DNA from 2 places in the Mesorhizobium sp. NPDC059025 genome. Region 2 is predicted to be linked to the other one. Evidence: predicted binding sites of a transcription regulator. Region 2 holds the regulator's gene; the other holds the start of a gene.
What was found. The regulator PhoB, encoded in region 2, activates phosphate uptake and scavenging genes when phosphate is short. The targets are predictions, from matches to a motif close to TGTCATNNANCTGTCAT.

Region 1 (7,682 bases), on a different contig from region 2:
GATGACCGCGAGGCCGAGGTCGTGAACGAGGCCGCGCAGCAGGTCGAGCAGGCGCGCCTGCACCGAGACGTCGAGGCCACCGGTGGGTTCGTCCATGAAGACCAGGCGCGGCGCGGTGACCAGATTGCGGGCGATCTGCAGGCGCTGGCGCATGCCGCCGGAGAATGCGCGCGGCTGGTCGTCGATGCGGTCTGCATCGATCTCGACACGGCCGAGCCAGTCGGTGGCGGTGTCGCGGATGTTGCCATAGTGCCGGTCGCCGACCGCCATCAACCGCTCGCCGACATTGGCGCCGGCAGAAACCGTCATGCGCAGGCCGTCGGCCGGGTTCTGGTGGACGAAGCCCCAGTCGGTGCGGAGCAAAAGACGGCGTTCGGCTTCGCCCAACCCGTACAGGTCGCGCATCTCGCCGTCGCGCATGCGGTAGGACACCGTTCCCGCGGTCGGGGCGAGGCGCGTGGAAATGCAGTTCAGCAATGTCGTCTTGCCCGAACCGGACTCGCCGACGATCGCCAGCACCTCCCCCGGCCAGATGTCGAAATCGACATCGGCGCAGCCGATGCGCTGGCCGTAGTGCTTGCTCACCGACCGGACCGACATCAACGGCAGATTGTCGGTTTCGACCTCCGAATGGTCGATCCTCACCGAAACAGTCATGACAGGGCCTCGCCGGACATCTCGCCGCGATGGCCAGCGGCCTGGCGGCTTTCGCAATGGTGGGTGTCGGAGCAGACGAACATGCGCCCGCCGCGATCATCGAGCACGACTTCGTCGAGATAAACCTGCTCGGCGCCGCACAGCGCGCAAGGCTTGTCGAAACGCTGCACCTCGAAGGGATGATCCTCGAAATCGAGGCTGATCACCTCGGTATGCGGCGGCACCGCATAGATGCGCTTCTCGCGCCCGGCGCCGAACAACTGCAGCGCCGGCGACATGTGCATCTTCGGATTGTCGAATTTCGGTGTCGGCGACGGATCCATCACGTAGCGACCCTCGACCTTCACAGGATAGGCGTAGGTGGTGGCGATATGGCCGTTCCTGGCGATGTCTTCATAAAGCTTCACATGCATGAGGCCGTATTCTTCCAGCGCATGCATCTTGCGGGTTTCCGTCTCGCGCGGTTCGAGGAAGCGCAACGGCTCGGGGATCGGCACCTGGTAGACCAACACCTGGCCTTCCTGCAGCGGCGCTTCGGGAATGCGATGACGGGTCTGGATGATCGTCGCGTCTTGCGTGCTCGTAGTCGTCTCGACGCCGGCAACCTTCTGGAAGAACTTGCGGATCGAGACCGCGTTGGTGGTATCGTCGGCGCCCTGGTCGATGACCTTCAGCACATCGTCCGGCCCCAGGATCGAGGCCGTCACCTGGACGCCGCCGGTGCCCCAGCCATAGGGCATCGGCATTTCACGGCTGGCGAACGGCACCTGGTAACCCGGCACGGCGATCGCCTTGAGGATGGCGCGCCGGATCATGCGCTTGGTCTGTTCGTCGAGATAGGCGAAGTTGTAGTTTGATGCCTGCGCGTTCATTCGGCGGCTTCCCTCGTTTCAAGAACCGCCTCGCCGGTACGCTGCTCGTATTCGGAGCGCATGGTGCGAACCAGACCGAGCTCGGCCTGGAAGTCGACGTAGTGCGGCAGTTTCAGATGTTCGACGAAGCCGGTGGCCTGGACGTTGTCGCAATGCGACAGCACGAACTCCTGGTCCTGCGGTGCTGCGACCAGATCCTCGCCCAGTTCCTCGGCCCGCAATGCACGATCGCACAGCGACATCGCCATCGCCTTGCGCTCGGACTGGCCGAAGACAAGGCCATAGCCGCGTGTGAACTGCGGCGGCGCCTTGGCCGATCCCTTGAACTGGTTGACCATCTGGCATTCGGTCACCTGGACGCGACCTATCGGCACGGCGAAGCCGAGTTCCGGCATGAACACCTCGACGTCGACCTCGCCGATGCGCACTTCGCCGACAAAGGGATGGCTGCGGGCATAGCCGCGCTGGGTCGAATAGCCGAGCGCCAGCAGGAACCCTTCATCGCCGCGTGACAGCGACTGCAGCCGCATGGCGCGCGACATCGGAAACTCGGTCGGCGTCTGGTTGATGTCGCCGGGCTCGAGCGCGGGATCGATGTAACCGTCGTCCTCGATCAGCCCTTCCTGGCCGAGGATGTCGGCCACGCGCATGACCGGCTCCTGGACACCACCGCGCAGCGCTCCGGTTTCGATCTGCGGATCGCCTTCGAGTTCTTCATCGAGCAGGCGATGCGTGTAGTCGAAGGTCGGTCCGAGCAACTGGCCGCCGGGCAGATCCTTGTAGCAGGCGGACACGCGCCGCTCGACCAGCATGGCGCCGGTATCGACGGGCTCGCTATGCCCGAAGCGCGGCAACGTGGTGCGATAGGCGCGCACCAGGAAGATTGCCTCGATCAGGTCGCCCCGCGCCTGCTTGATCGCGAGCGCCGCCAGCCGGCGGTCGTAGAGCGAGCCTTCGCTCATGACGCGGTCAACGCCGATGCTAAGCTGTTCGGTGATCTGTTCGAGCGTCAGGGCCGGCACCGACCTGTCGCCGCGACGGCGATCGGCCAGCAGGCGGTGGGCATTGTCGATGGCGGCTTCGCCGCCCTTGACTGCAACATACATCGATCAACCCTCCATCTCGATGAGGCGCACTGAGCGCGGCAGGCAGGCGATGGCATCGCCGGCGGCGAGGATGAGGTCGACGCCGCGCGGGAACCGCTTACGATTGGCTTTCCATTGCGCGGCGAAATCCCGTGGCAGGCCACGCGGCGCCAGCGTGACGCGACCGCGGATGCCCGGCCCCTCGAACGTCAGCGGCGTGCCGCCTTCGAGGCCCGGCACCTGCAGGATCAGCGTGGCGGAACGATCGGGATATTCCTGGGTCCCTTGAGCAAAGCGCTCCAGCGGCGGCATGGTCAGGGGAGCGCCGACCAGGGCGAATGCAACGTCACCGCAGGTCGCCATCTCGCGGGCGCCGGTATGGAAGGCAAGCCATGCGCGCAGCGCGGCATGCTCAGCCAGCGAGGCATCCAGCCAGAACGGCGTATCGGCATCGATCAAGGCACAGGCCACGGCGCCGGCGGCGCGGCCGAGCGGTGCGGGTGGCGTCACCACCGCGTCGACCTCGACGATCGCCGCAGGCTTCGCCATCGCATCCATGACGGCCCGAAAGACGGATTGGGCATTCAGGACCGGATCAGAGAACCCGCCCTCCAGGGCAGTCGCTTCATTCAGCATCAGTCCTCTCCTCGCACCATGGTGACCGCCTTCAAGCCGGTCGCTTCGCTCAACATCAGTCCTCTCCTCGCACCATGGTGAAAAAGTCGACGCGCGTGGCCGCTGTCTGTTGCCGGCGCGTCTCGTCGGCAACGTCGAGCTCGCGCCGTATCGGCTGGATCAGTTCGGCATCGATGCGCGCGGCAGTCTCGGCATTGCGGCAGAGCGCATCGATGACCGCCGAAAGCCGCGCCTTGGCGTGATCGCGACCGAGCATCATGGCATGACCGACCGAACCATCCTCCAGCTTGACGCTGGCGCGGGTAACGGTCGCCTCGCCGAGATTGAATGGCTCGCCGGTGCCGCCGACACGTCCGCGCAGCATCACCAGGCCAGCCTCGGGTCCGCGCAAAGGGGTGTGCCCGGGCTGCAGTCCGAGCGTCGTCCACAACGCATTCAGCCGCTCGCTGCTGCAGCGCGCCAGGACCGCCATCCGGTCCCGCCGCGCGGTTTGATCCGCCGTGATGTTCATGCCAACCTCAAATTTGTCTATTGATCTAGACAACTAGATAACTTAACCTGTCTTAGACCCGTTGAATGACGGAAGAATGACAACAAGGGCGGGACCGCACTATTTTGACCGAAATAGATGCGGGCCGGGCCCCCTGCATGTGAGGAAAAATGTCGAAGTCGGCATTGCATCGAGGGGTGGGCGTCGCGCTGTGGCGACAGATCGGCGACGAGATCCGGCGGGGCATCGGTAGCGGCCTTGCCGACGAGAACGGCCGCCTGCCGCCCGAGGCCGAGCTTGCGATGCGGTTCGGCGTGAACCGGCATACGGTCCGTGCCGCCATCGCCGCCCTCGTCCATGAAGGTGTGCTTCGCAGCGAACAGGGACGCGGCACCTATGTGCGGCGTCAAAAGCGCCTCACTTATCCGATCGGTGCCAGGACTCGCTTCTCCGCCGGACTTGAAGGCCAGGCGCGGGACCGTCAGATCGAACTGCTCGATCAGGGCCGCGAGCCTGCCAACGCCGCGGTTGCCGCAGCACTCGGGCTTGAGGTCTCCGAAGAGGTCATCCGCCTCGAGATGCGCGGACTGGCCGACGGCGTTCCGGTTTCACGCTCGACGGCGTGGTTTCGCGCCGCGCATTTCCCCGACATTGCCAACTATTTCGCCCGGACCCATTCGATCACCCAGGCGCTCGCGCTGTGCGGCATCAAGGACTATCGCCGTGCATCGACGACGATCGAAGCGCGGCATGCCGACGATACCGACACGCGCGATCTGAAACTATCGCCCGGCGCCATCGTGCTGGTGGCACGTGGCATCAATGTCGACAGCAGCGACAAGCCGATCCAGTATTCGCAGACGCGCTTCTCGGCGGATCGCGTGGAACTGACGGTCAGTCCCGGCTAGGGCGCTCAGCCCCACAGCATCAGGGCGACCCAGCAGCCGACGATGGCGGCAGCTGCGATCGGGACACCCCAATCCGAGAGGAAGTGCGCGGGACGGTTTGTGTCGAAGTGGAGGAATGCCATAGCATGCCCTCCTTAAACGGGCTGGATGTCGCCCTCTCGCAGCCGAGCCCAGTTTCGGCTGTCGACTGACATCATTATACACCCTGGTGGCGTTCTCCACCAAACGGATCGTGCAACAGCGCATCGGCGCGAGAAACGCTCCATGGAGGTCGATTGAAACCGCAGCTCTTGCTCGTTGAACCGATGATGGCGGAGATCGAAGCCAGGCTTGATGCCGGCTATCAGGTGCACCGCCTCTTCGACGCCTCGCAGCGTGACAGTGTCGAAGCGGCGCGCAGCGACATTCGTGCCGTCGTGACTGGCGGCGGCACCGGCCTGACCAATGACTGGATCGACCGGCTGCCCGCCCTCGGTATCATTGCCGTCAACGGCGTCGGCACGGACAGGATCGATCTGGCCTACGCCCGCCAGCGCGATGTTCATGTCAGCACCACACAGGGCGCGCTGACCGACGAAGTTGCCGACATGGGGCTTGCGCTTATCCTTGCCGTGCTGCGCCGGATCGTCGAGGGCGACGGCTTCGTGCGCAGTGGCCGCTGGCAGGCAGGTGAACAATTTCCGCTCGGCTCGAGCCCGCGCGGCAAGCGGCTGGGCATCCTGGGGCTCGGCCAGATCGGCCGCGCGCTGGGCACGCGCGCCGAGCTGTTCGGCATGGCTGTGCGCTATTCAAACCGGACGCACTATCACGACGTCGCCTGGCCGCATTTTTCTGATGCGGCCAAGCTTGCCGCCGACAGCGACGTGCTTGCCGTCTGCGTCGCGGCAACTCCGGACACGCGCCGTGTCATCAACGGGGCCGTGCTCAAGGCACTCGGCCCGCAGGGCACACTGATCAACATCGCGCGCGGCAGCGTGGTTGACGAGGATGCTCTGATTGCAGCCCTACGCGACGGCACGATCGCGGCGGCCGGTCTCGACGTGTTCGAGAACGAACCGGCCATCCGCAAGGATTTTCTCGACCTGCCCAATGTCGTGCTGATGCCGCATCAGGCCAGCGCCACCATCGAGACACGCCGCACCATGGGAAACATGGTGTTGGCGAGCCTCGACGCCTATTTCACCGGAAAGCGGCCGGAGAACACCGTGAACTGACGTCCGGCGTCTGGCCTGTCCGTCCGGATGGCGTTCATCGCTTCTTGAAGGCCTCGGCCAGCGCCGCGCCAAACGCACCCTGCGACGGCGGCGCCTTGTCCGGCCTGCCCCTGCCTTGCTGCGGCATCGAAGGTTTTGTCGGACCGTCCTGGCGAGCCGGCCTGGCCGAACCGCCATCGCCGTCGCGCCGCATCGTCAGGCCGATGCGCTTGCGGGCAATGTCGACATCGACCACGCGCACCTTGACGATATCGCCGGCCTTGACCACCTCGTGCGCGTCCTTCACGAACCTGTCGGCCAGTTGCGAGACATGCACCAGGCCGTCCTGATGCACGCCGATGTCGACGAAGGCGCCGAATGCGGCGACATTGGTGACCGTGCCTTCCAGCAGCATGCCCGGCTTCAGATCCTTGATGTCATCGACCCCGTCGGCAAAGGTTGCCGTCTTGAAGCCCGGGCGTGGATCGCGGCCAGGCTTTTCCAGTTCACCGATGATGTCGCGCACGGTCGGCAGGCCGAAACGCTCGTCAACAAAAACACGCGGGTCGAGCGCCTGCAGCATGGCGCGGTCGCCCATCAGAGCGCGCAGGTCGCGCCCGCAGGCGGCAATGATCTTCTTGGCCACGCCATAGGCTTCGGGATGCACGGAGGATGCGTCCAGCGGCTCGGTGCCGTTCGGGATGCGCAGGAAACCGGCGCTCTGTTCGAAGGCCCTTGGTCCGAGCCGCGACACCTTGAGCAGTTCCTGCCGACTGGGGAACGGCCCATTGGCATCACGGTGGGCAACGATTGCTTCCGCCAGCGAGGCACCAAGACCGGACACGCGTGCCAGCAGCGAGGCTGACGCCGTGTTGAGGTCGACGCCGACGGCATTCACCGCATCCTCCACCACGGCGTCGAGCGAGCGCGCCAGCCGGTACTGATCGACATCGTGCTGGTATTGCCCGACACCGATCGACTTGGGCTCGATCTTGACGAGCTCTGCCAGCGGATCCTGCAGCCGGCGGGCAATGGAGACGGCGCCACGGAGGGAAACGTCCAGGCCCGGGAATTCGGCGGCAGCCGTTTCAGAGGCGGAATAGACCGATGCACCGGCCTCGCTGACGATCACCTTGAGCGGCTTCGGCGCCGGCATGTCGCCAAGCAGTTCGGCCACCAGCTTCTCGGTTTCACGGCTGGCCGTACCGTTGCCAATGGCGATCAGCTCGATATTGTGCTGGCGCATCAGCCGGGCGAGTTCGGCCTGGGCGCCGCGCACGTCGTTCTTCGGCTGGAACGGATAGACCGTTGCCGTTTCCTTGAGCTTGCCGGTGCCGTCGACCACGGCCACCTTCACGCCGGTGCGGATGCCCGGGTCGAGCCCCATGGTGGCGCGCGAACCGGCAGGAGCGGCCAGCAGCAGGTCCTTGAGGTTGCGGGCGAAGACATGGATCGCCTCTTCCTCGGCGCGTTCGCGCAGGTCGCGCATCAGATCGAGCGACAGATGCAGCGACAGCTTCACGCGCCAGGTCCAGCCGGCGACCTCGGTCAGCCATTTGTCGCCCGGCAGCACGTTGCCGATCGCCAGCGTCTGCACGATGATGCGCTCCACCGGCTTGACCGGCGAGGTGTCGTCGGCATCGACTTCGATCGCCAGCGACAGCACATCCTCATTGCGGCCGCGCAGCATCGCCAGCGCCCTGTGGCTCGGCGTCGTCGCCCAGCGCTCGCCATGATCGAAATAGTCGGAGAACTTGGCACCGGCCTCCTGCTTGCCGTCGACGACACGCGAACGCAGGAAGGCGCGGTCCTGCATATAGGCGCGCAGCTTGCCGACGAGA
Region 2 (7,682 bases):
CATCACACAGACGCGGTCCGCCAGGTCAAACACGTCGTGGATATCGTGGCTGATCAGGAAGATACCGAGACCGTCCGCCTTGAGCTGCTTGACCAGTTCACCGACCTGCGCCGTTTCCTGCGGGCCAAGCGCGGCTGTCGGCTCATCCATGATCAGGATCCGGGCGTTGAACAGGATGGCGCGGGCAATCGCCACCGACTGGCGCTGGCCGCCGGACAGTTTGACGACAGGCTCCTTGAAACGCTGGAAACGCGGATTGAGGCGCCCCATCACCTTGCGCGCCTCCGCTTCCATGGCCGCGTCGTCGAGCGTGCCGTATCTGGTCATCACTTCCCGGCCGAGGAAAAGATTGGCGGCGGCGTCGACATTATCGGCCAGGGCAAGCGTCTGGTAGATCGTCTCGATGCCATACTTCTTGGCATCGCGCGGATTGGCGATCGCCGCCTCTTCGCCATTGATGAATATCTGACCGGAATCGCGCTTGTAGGCGCCCGAGAGAATCTTGATGAAGGTCGACTTGCCGGCGCCGTTGTGGCCGAGCAGCGCAACGACCTCACCGGGATAGAGATCGCAACTGGCACCATCCACGGCACGAATGCCGCCGAATGCAATGGAGATGTCCTTCATTTCGACGAGCGGAGTTTGGGTCTGTTCCATGGTCCTGCCCTTTCTGGAGCGTTTCCGATTTCCGGAAACGCGGAAACACTCTGGCTCTTTGTTTTACGCAACTGCGGACGCAAAACCGCTGCGCAATTGCTCTAGACGCGCTTGCGGTACATGGTGTCGAGCCAGACGGCGACGACCAGCACCAGTCCCACGACGATGTTCTGGAGCGGCGTATCGAGGCCGAGCAGAACCATGCCCGACTGCAGCGATTGCATCAGCAAGGCGCCCAGCATCGCGCCAATGATCGTGCCGGAACCGCCGGCAAGCGAGGTGCCGCCGATGACGGCAGCCGCAATCACCAGCAGTTCGTCCAGCGTGCCAAGCGAATTGGTCGATGCATTGAGACGAGCCGATGAGATGGCGGCGGCGATCGCAGCCAGCACGCCCATGATCATGAACACCTTCATGGTCACCCAGCGCGTGTTGATGCCGGCGAGATTGGCTGCTTCCGGATTGCCGCCGATGGCGAAGACGTAGCGGCCGAAACGCGTGCGGTTGGTGACGAAGGTCATGACAAGCCCGACCGCGACCGCCATCAGCACGGGGATGGCGATGCCGTGGGCGATGAAGAGACCGCCCTCGGGGACCGTGATGTTGTTGGCGGCAGCATATTTGTTCACGACGCCGACCGGCCACGGATAGGAATTGGCGATCTTCACCGCCCCGAGGATGACCGCGCAGGAAATGACCCCGAGGAAAGCTTCCGCCCAGACCGGACGCAAGGGAAACTTGAAGCGCTTGCGCTGCACGCGGCCGTTGAACAGCATGGCGACCACTCCGGCGCACGCCACAAGGCCGAGCACCCAGCTCCAGGTCGATCCGATCGATCCGGCCGGACCACCACCCATGAGCTGGAAAGTTGCATCCATCGGCGCCACCGTGCGGCCGCTGGTGATCCACCAGGCGACCCCGCGCCAGATCAACAGGCCACCGAGCGTGACGATGAAAGCCGGCACCTCCAGATAGGCGATGATGAAGCCTTGCAGTGCACCGATTGCGAGGCCGACCACGATGCCAGTTGCCAGCGCAATGATCCAAAGCCACGGATTGCCGAGCTGCATGCCCATCACCCGGATCAGGAATTCGGCCTGGGCCACGCCCATGACCATGCCGATCACCCCCTCGACCGAACCGACCGACAGATCGATGTTTCGCATGACGATAACCAGCACCATGCCGGTCGCCATGATGGCGACGGACGAGGTCTGCACCGACAGGTTCCAGAGATTGCGCGGCGTCAGGAAGAGGCCGCCGGAAAGCAGATGCAATCCCACCCAGATGATCAGCAGGGCAGCGACCATCCCAAGCATGCGGGTGTCCAGTTCGGTCGCCTTGAGAAAGCGCCCGACCGTGGACAGTTCCGCAGCGCGGGCGCGATCGACCGGCGCATTCGAGGCCGTATCAGTCATGATATTCCTCCCAGACCACACACCGCCTTTGGCGGCATGGCGTGCCACTTTACAGGGACTTTTGAGCTCCGGGGGTGGGAGCCATTGCAAAAAGACCACGGCTCTCAGGCCGTGGTCTCGTTTGTTGCCGCGGGCGCGCTTAGTTGCAAGCCTTGACGGAACCGGCCTTCACGCCCTGGCAGACGACATCCTTGGAAACCCAGCCGGCGTCGATGACGACGTTGAGATTGTCCTTGGTGATCGCGACCGGGGTCAGGAACACCGACTTGACGCTGTTGCCGCCCGGGGTGGTGAAGTCGGTGACGTTGGCGATGTCGCTCGTCTTCTTGCCGTCGGCGAGTTGCGCCGCGATTTCCGCGGCATTCTTGCCGAGATCACGGGCGTCCTTGAACACCGAAACGGTCTGCGTGCCCAGCGCGATGCGGTTCAGCGCGGCATGGTCGCCGTCCTGGCCCGAGACCGGAACGGAACCCGCCAGGCCCTGTGCCGCCAAGGCGGCAATCGCTCCGCCGGCGGTGCCGTCATTGGCGGCCACGACGGCATCGACCTTGTTGTCATTGGCGGTCAGGAATTGCTCCATGTTCTTCTGAGCATTGGCCGGCAGCCAGCCGTCCGTGTAGGCCTCGCCGACATTCTTGATCTTGCCTGCGTCGATTGCTGCCTTCAGCACTTCCATCGAACCTGAGAACAGGAAATCGGCATTCGGGTCGGTGCTGGAGCCCTTGATGAAGACATAGTTGCCTTCCGGCTTGACGTCGAAGACGCCCTTCGCCTGCAACCGCCCGACTTCCTTGTTGTCGAAGGTCAGATAGAAGACGTCCTTGTTTTCGATCAGACGGTCATAAGCGATGACCGGAATGCCTTCGTCCACGGCCTTCTGCACAGCCGGGCCGATGGCGGAGGTGTCCTGCGCCAGGATGACAAGGGCGTTGGCGCCCTGCGAGATCAGGCTTTCGACGTCGGTGAGCTGTTTGCCGGGATTCGACTGCGCGTCAGCGGAAATATATTTGTCGCCTGCCGCCTCGATCGCCTTTTTCATGGCGGCTTCGTCGGTCTTCCAGCGCTCTTCCTGGAAGTTGGACCAGGACACGCCGATTACCTTGTCCTTCGCTTCGGCGACAGCGGAAAGCGCAAGCGTCATGGCGGCACCCGCCAGAATGGCGGCCGTAAATTTCCTCATTTTTTCCTCCCCGCGCCCAAGGGCGCGCTTGTGTGCGTTGGCCGTTGGAGAAGCTTTTTTTCGAGCTTCGAAAAAATAATCGCGCAGGCACAGCCTTCTGTCAACGGGATTCGAGTCCTTCGCGATATTTTTTTCGGATCACGAAATAATAGTGACGACGAGGGCATGTTCTGCCACTATCTGTGGAGGAGCGCGCTGTCGCGACGGCAGGAGCGAAACGGGTTTTGCATTCGCTCATGCATCGACCTATGCACGAACAGCGCATCTGGAACGCCATTGGCGGCCCAAGCGCAACGGCCTCGGTGTCCACGGGGCCGGCGGGGGAGGAACGGCAAGGACATGACTGTCGGGATCCGTCACGACGATTTGCGCCGCAGGAACCGCGCGATGGTGATTGCTGCCGTGCGTCGCTCCGGTGAGCCGTCCCGCACGGAAATCACCGCCATCACCGGCCTCAGCCATTCGACCATTTCAGCGATTTCGTCTGATCTCATCGCGGAGGGCATTCTGCGCGAGGGCCGCAGTGAACCGACGGCATCGAAGCGGGGGCGTCCGCAAGTGGGCCTGCAGCTCGATCCCGGCGCAGCGGCTGTGCTGACGGTCGTTCTGTCGCTCAACCTTTTGACGGCCGCAGCCATCGACTATTCGGGCAAGGTCCTGACGGAAGAAACACGCCGTCTGGACACACTGTCTCTGCCCCGGGAAGCGCTGGTCGATGAATGCGTCGAGATGGTCCGGCGACAGCTCCACGACCGGAGCCTGGCAAGACATCGGGTCCTGCGCATAGCTTTCGCAGTTCAGGGCACGGCAGATTCGCATGCGCGCACCATGCTGTGGACGCCAATCACCCCGCATGGCGATATCCCCTTTGCCGATATCCTGGAAAACGCTTTTGGCATTCCCGTCATCGTCGAGAACGACTGCAACATGATGGCGGTCGCGCTGCGTTGGCGCGGCACGGACCGCTATCGTGACGACTTCATTGCCGTTCTGCTTTCGCACGGCATCGGCATGGGCATCGTGCTCAATGGCGAATTGTTCATCGGCACCCAGTCGTCCGGCGGCGAATTCGGACACATGATCCACCGGCCGAATGGCGCGCGATGCCGCTGTGGCCGCCATGGCTGCGTCGAGGCTTATGCCGGCAACTATGCAATCTGGCGCAGTGCCCACGGGCTCGATGAAAACACCGAACCGGCCGCTGACATTCCCGACGACGAAATGCAGAGGCTGGCTGAAAAAGCACGCGCAGGCGTCGGCCCCGAACGCGAGGCCTATGAACGCGCAGGCACAGCCCTCGGCTACAGCCTCGGTTCACTTTTCGCCGTCATCGACCCTGCCCCGGTAACCTTTGTCGGCATCGGTGCAACGGCCTTCGATCTGATCGAGCCGGCATTGCGGCGGGCAATTGCCCAGACCGCCGGCGGACAACATTCGAATTCAATTGTCTTTGATACGGAACCCAAGGAGCAGATGCTGATCCGCGAAGGCTGCGCCATGCGCGCGCTGACCTTCATCGATCAGGAGATCTTCGCGCTTGGCGGTCCGATGGCTCCCATCCCTCAGCTTCTGGAGGTCTGAGCCGGCGATCAGGGCGCAATAGCGATGAACCGGCCTTGTCCCTGATCAATCCTCGCGGATGGCGTAGCCCGAGCCGCGTATCGTGCGGATGACGTCCGGCATGCGGCCATTGTTGACCGCCTTGCGCAGGCGCCCGACATGCACATCGACTGTACGCTCATCGATATAGATCGTCTCGCCCCAGACATTGTCGAGCAGCTGGCTGCGCGAGAAGACCCGCCCGGGATGCCGCATCATGAATTCCAGCAGCCGGAACTCCGTCGGCCCGAGCCGGATCTCGCTCTTCTTGCGGTAGACCCGGTGCGACTCGCGGTCGAGTACGATGTCGCCGACCTTGAGCACGGAAGACAGCACCTCGGGTTTCGCGCGGCGCAACAGTGCCTTCACGCGTGCCATGAACTCAGGCATCGAGAATGGCTTGACCAGATAATCATCGGCGCCGGTGGACAGACCGCGCACACGGTCGCTTTCCTCGCCGCGTGCCGTCAGCATGATCACCGGCAGGCGCTCGGTCTCCGGTCGCATCCGAAGCCGCCGGCACAATTCGATGCCGGATACTGCCGGCACCATCCAGTCGAGCACCAGGAGATCCGGCACATTTTCCTGAAGCCGGATTTCGGCTTCGTCGCCCCTGGCTACTACCTCGACCTGGTAGCCCTCGGATTCCAGATTGTAGCGGAGGAGGACGCCCAACGGCTCCTCGTCTTCCACCACCATGACACGCGGCGCGATCATCTTGCCGTCCGTCCCGTGGTCAGGCCGCCGGAACGGCAGCAGCCGTCTCGTCGAGCTTTGGCCGGTTGGGCGGCAACTGCTCGCCCGTCAGCACGTAGAAGGCGTTCTCGGCGATGTTGGTGACATGGTCACCGATGCGCTCGAGATTCTTGGCGCAGAACAACAGGTGCGTGCAGGCCGTGATGTTGCGTGGATCTTCCATCATGTAGGTGAGAAGCTCGCGGAAGACGGACGTGTATTTCACATCGATCCGCTCGTCGTCAGCCCTCAGTTGGGCGAGCCCCTCTGCGTCCCTCGCCGCATATTTCTCGACGACACCGTCGACCTGGTCGAGCACCAGATGGGCCATCGCGTCGATCGAATGCGAAAGGTCGCGCGGCGTGGCGCCCTGTCCGACCGCGCCGACTCGCTTGGCGATGTTCTTGGCCAGGTCACCGATGCGTTCCAGATCTCCGGCCATGCGGATGGCGCCGACCACGGCGCGCAGGTCCTGCGCCATCGGCTGGCGCTTGGCAATCAGCGTGATTGCCTTGGTGTCCAGCTCGCGCTGGCGCGCATCCATGATCGCATCGTCCGACACGACCCGTTGGGCAAGTCCATTGTCTGACTTCAGCAGCGCCTTGGTGGAGCTTTCGACCATCGAGCTCGCCAGTTCACCCATGTCGCTGATGAGCCTGCTGATTTGTCCGAGCTCTTCGTCGAACGATGCGACGGTATGTTCGCCCATATCTATGTCCTCTTTTTCCTCGGCAGCAATCGCTCACTCAGCCGAAACGGCCGGTGATGTAGTCCTGCGTGCGCTTGTCGTCGGGGTTGGTGAACATCTTGTCGGTAGCACCTTCCTCGACCAGGTAGCCGAGATGGAACATCGCCGTGCGCTGCGAGACGCGGGCGGCCTGCTGCATCGAATGGGTGACGATGACGATCGTGTAGTTCTGGCGCAGTTCGTCGATCAGTTCCTCGACCTTGGCGGTCGCAATCGGATCAAGCGCCGAGCACGGTTCGTCCATCAGAATGACTTCAGGCGACACCGCGATGGCGCGCGCGATGCACAGACGCTGCTGCTGGCCGCCGGAAAGGCCGGTGCCGGGCTCGTTGAGGCGATCCTTCACTTCGTTCCAGATTGCAGCCTTCTGCAGGCTGGATTCGACGATACGGTCCATCTCCGCCTTGTTCTTGGCAAGGCCATGGATGCGCGGTCCGTAGGCGACGTTCTCGTAGATCGATTTGGGGAACGGATTGGGTTTCTGGAACACCATGCCGACGCGGGCACGCAGTTCCACGACGTCGATCTTCGGATCGTAGATGTCTTCGCTATCGAGGGTGATCTTGCCACCGACCTTGGCCGCATCGATCGTGTCGTTCATGCGGTTGAGGCAGCGCAGGAAGGTCGACTTGCCGCAGCCCGAAGGGCCGATCAGCGCCGTCACCTGATTCTGGCGAATGTCGAGATTGACGTCGAAGAGTGCCTGTTTCTCACCGTAGTGCACGGTCACCTTGTCGCCGCGCATCTTGATGATTTCGTTCGTCTGGGCGCTCATCTGGCTGCTCACTGCCTGTTCGAGGGTCTTTTCCGTCATGATATTCATATCAGGCTCCCTTTCTACCAGCGCCGTTCGAAGCGGCGCCTGAGCACGATCGCTGTGATGTTCATGGCCATCAGGAAGACCAGAAGGATGATGATTGCGCCGGACATGCGTTCCACGAACGCGCGTTCAGCTTCGTTGGCCCACATATAGATCTGCACCGGCAGCGCCGTCGCGGGATCAAATGGGGTTGCGGGATAGTTTGCGACAAATGCCACCATGCCAATCAGCAGCAGCGGCGCCGTTTCACCGAGTGCGCGCGCCAGGCCGATGATCGTGCCGGTCAGGATGCCGGGGGCAGCCAAGGGCAGGATGTGCTGGAACACCATCTGCATCTTCGAAGCGCCGAGACCGAGCGCGGCCGAGCGGATCGAAGGCGGCACGGCCGCGAGTGCGGCACGCGTTGCGATGATGATCGTCGGCAGCGTCATCAGCGTCAGCACCAGGCCGCCGACGAAAGCGGCCGAGCGCGGCATGCCGAGGAAGTTGACGAATACGGCGAGGCCGAGCAGACCGAACACGATC

Region 1: a site for PhoB is predicted at 3,827-3,843, ahead of phnG (phosphonate C-P lyase system protein PhnG). Genes of this name have one in related genera too.

The regions. Positions count from the first base shown of each region.
Region 1 is NZ_JBHYIM010000008.1:236,714-244,395, forward strand. Features, by position in the region: gene phnK (phosphonate C-P lyase system protein PhnK) at 1-600, opposite strand, end outside; gene ACFWYE_RS20460 (alpha-D-ribose 1-methylphosphonate 5-phosphate C-P-lyase PhnJ) at 654-1,529, opposite strand; gene ACFWYE_RS20465 (carbon-phosphorus lyase complex subunit PhnI) at 1,526-2,635, opposite strand; gene phnH (phosphonate C-P lyase system protein PhnH) at 2,639-3,250, opposite strand; gene phnG (phosphonate C-P lyase system protein PhnG) at 3,306-3,761, opposite strand; gene phnF (phosphonate metabolism transcriptional regulator PhnF) at 3,911-4,648, shown strand; gene ACFWYE_RS20485 (2-hydroxyacid dehydrogenase) at 4,954-5,862, shown strand; gene ACFWYE_RS20490 (Tex family protein) at 5,897-7,682, opposite strand, start outside.
Region 2 is NZ_JBHYIM010000007.1:69,891-77,572, forward strand. Features, by position in the region: gene ACFWYE_RS17955 (ATP-binding cassette domain-containing protein) at 1-657, opposite strand, end outside; gene ACFWYE_RS17960 (sugar ABC transporter permease) at 759-2,075, opposite strand; gene xylF (D-xylose ABC transporter substrate-binding protein) at 2,215-3,255, opposite strand; gene ACFWYE_RS17970 (ROK family protein) at 3,595-4,836, shown strand; gene phoB (phosphate regulon transcriptional regulator PhoB) at 4,882-5,571, opposite strand; gene phoU (phosphate signaling complex protein PhoU) at 5,591-6,298, opposite strand; gene pstB (phosphate ABC transporter ATP-binding protein PstB) at 6,336-7,160, opposite strand; gene pstA (phosphate ABC transporter permease PstA) at 7,175-7,682, opposite strand, start outside.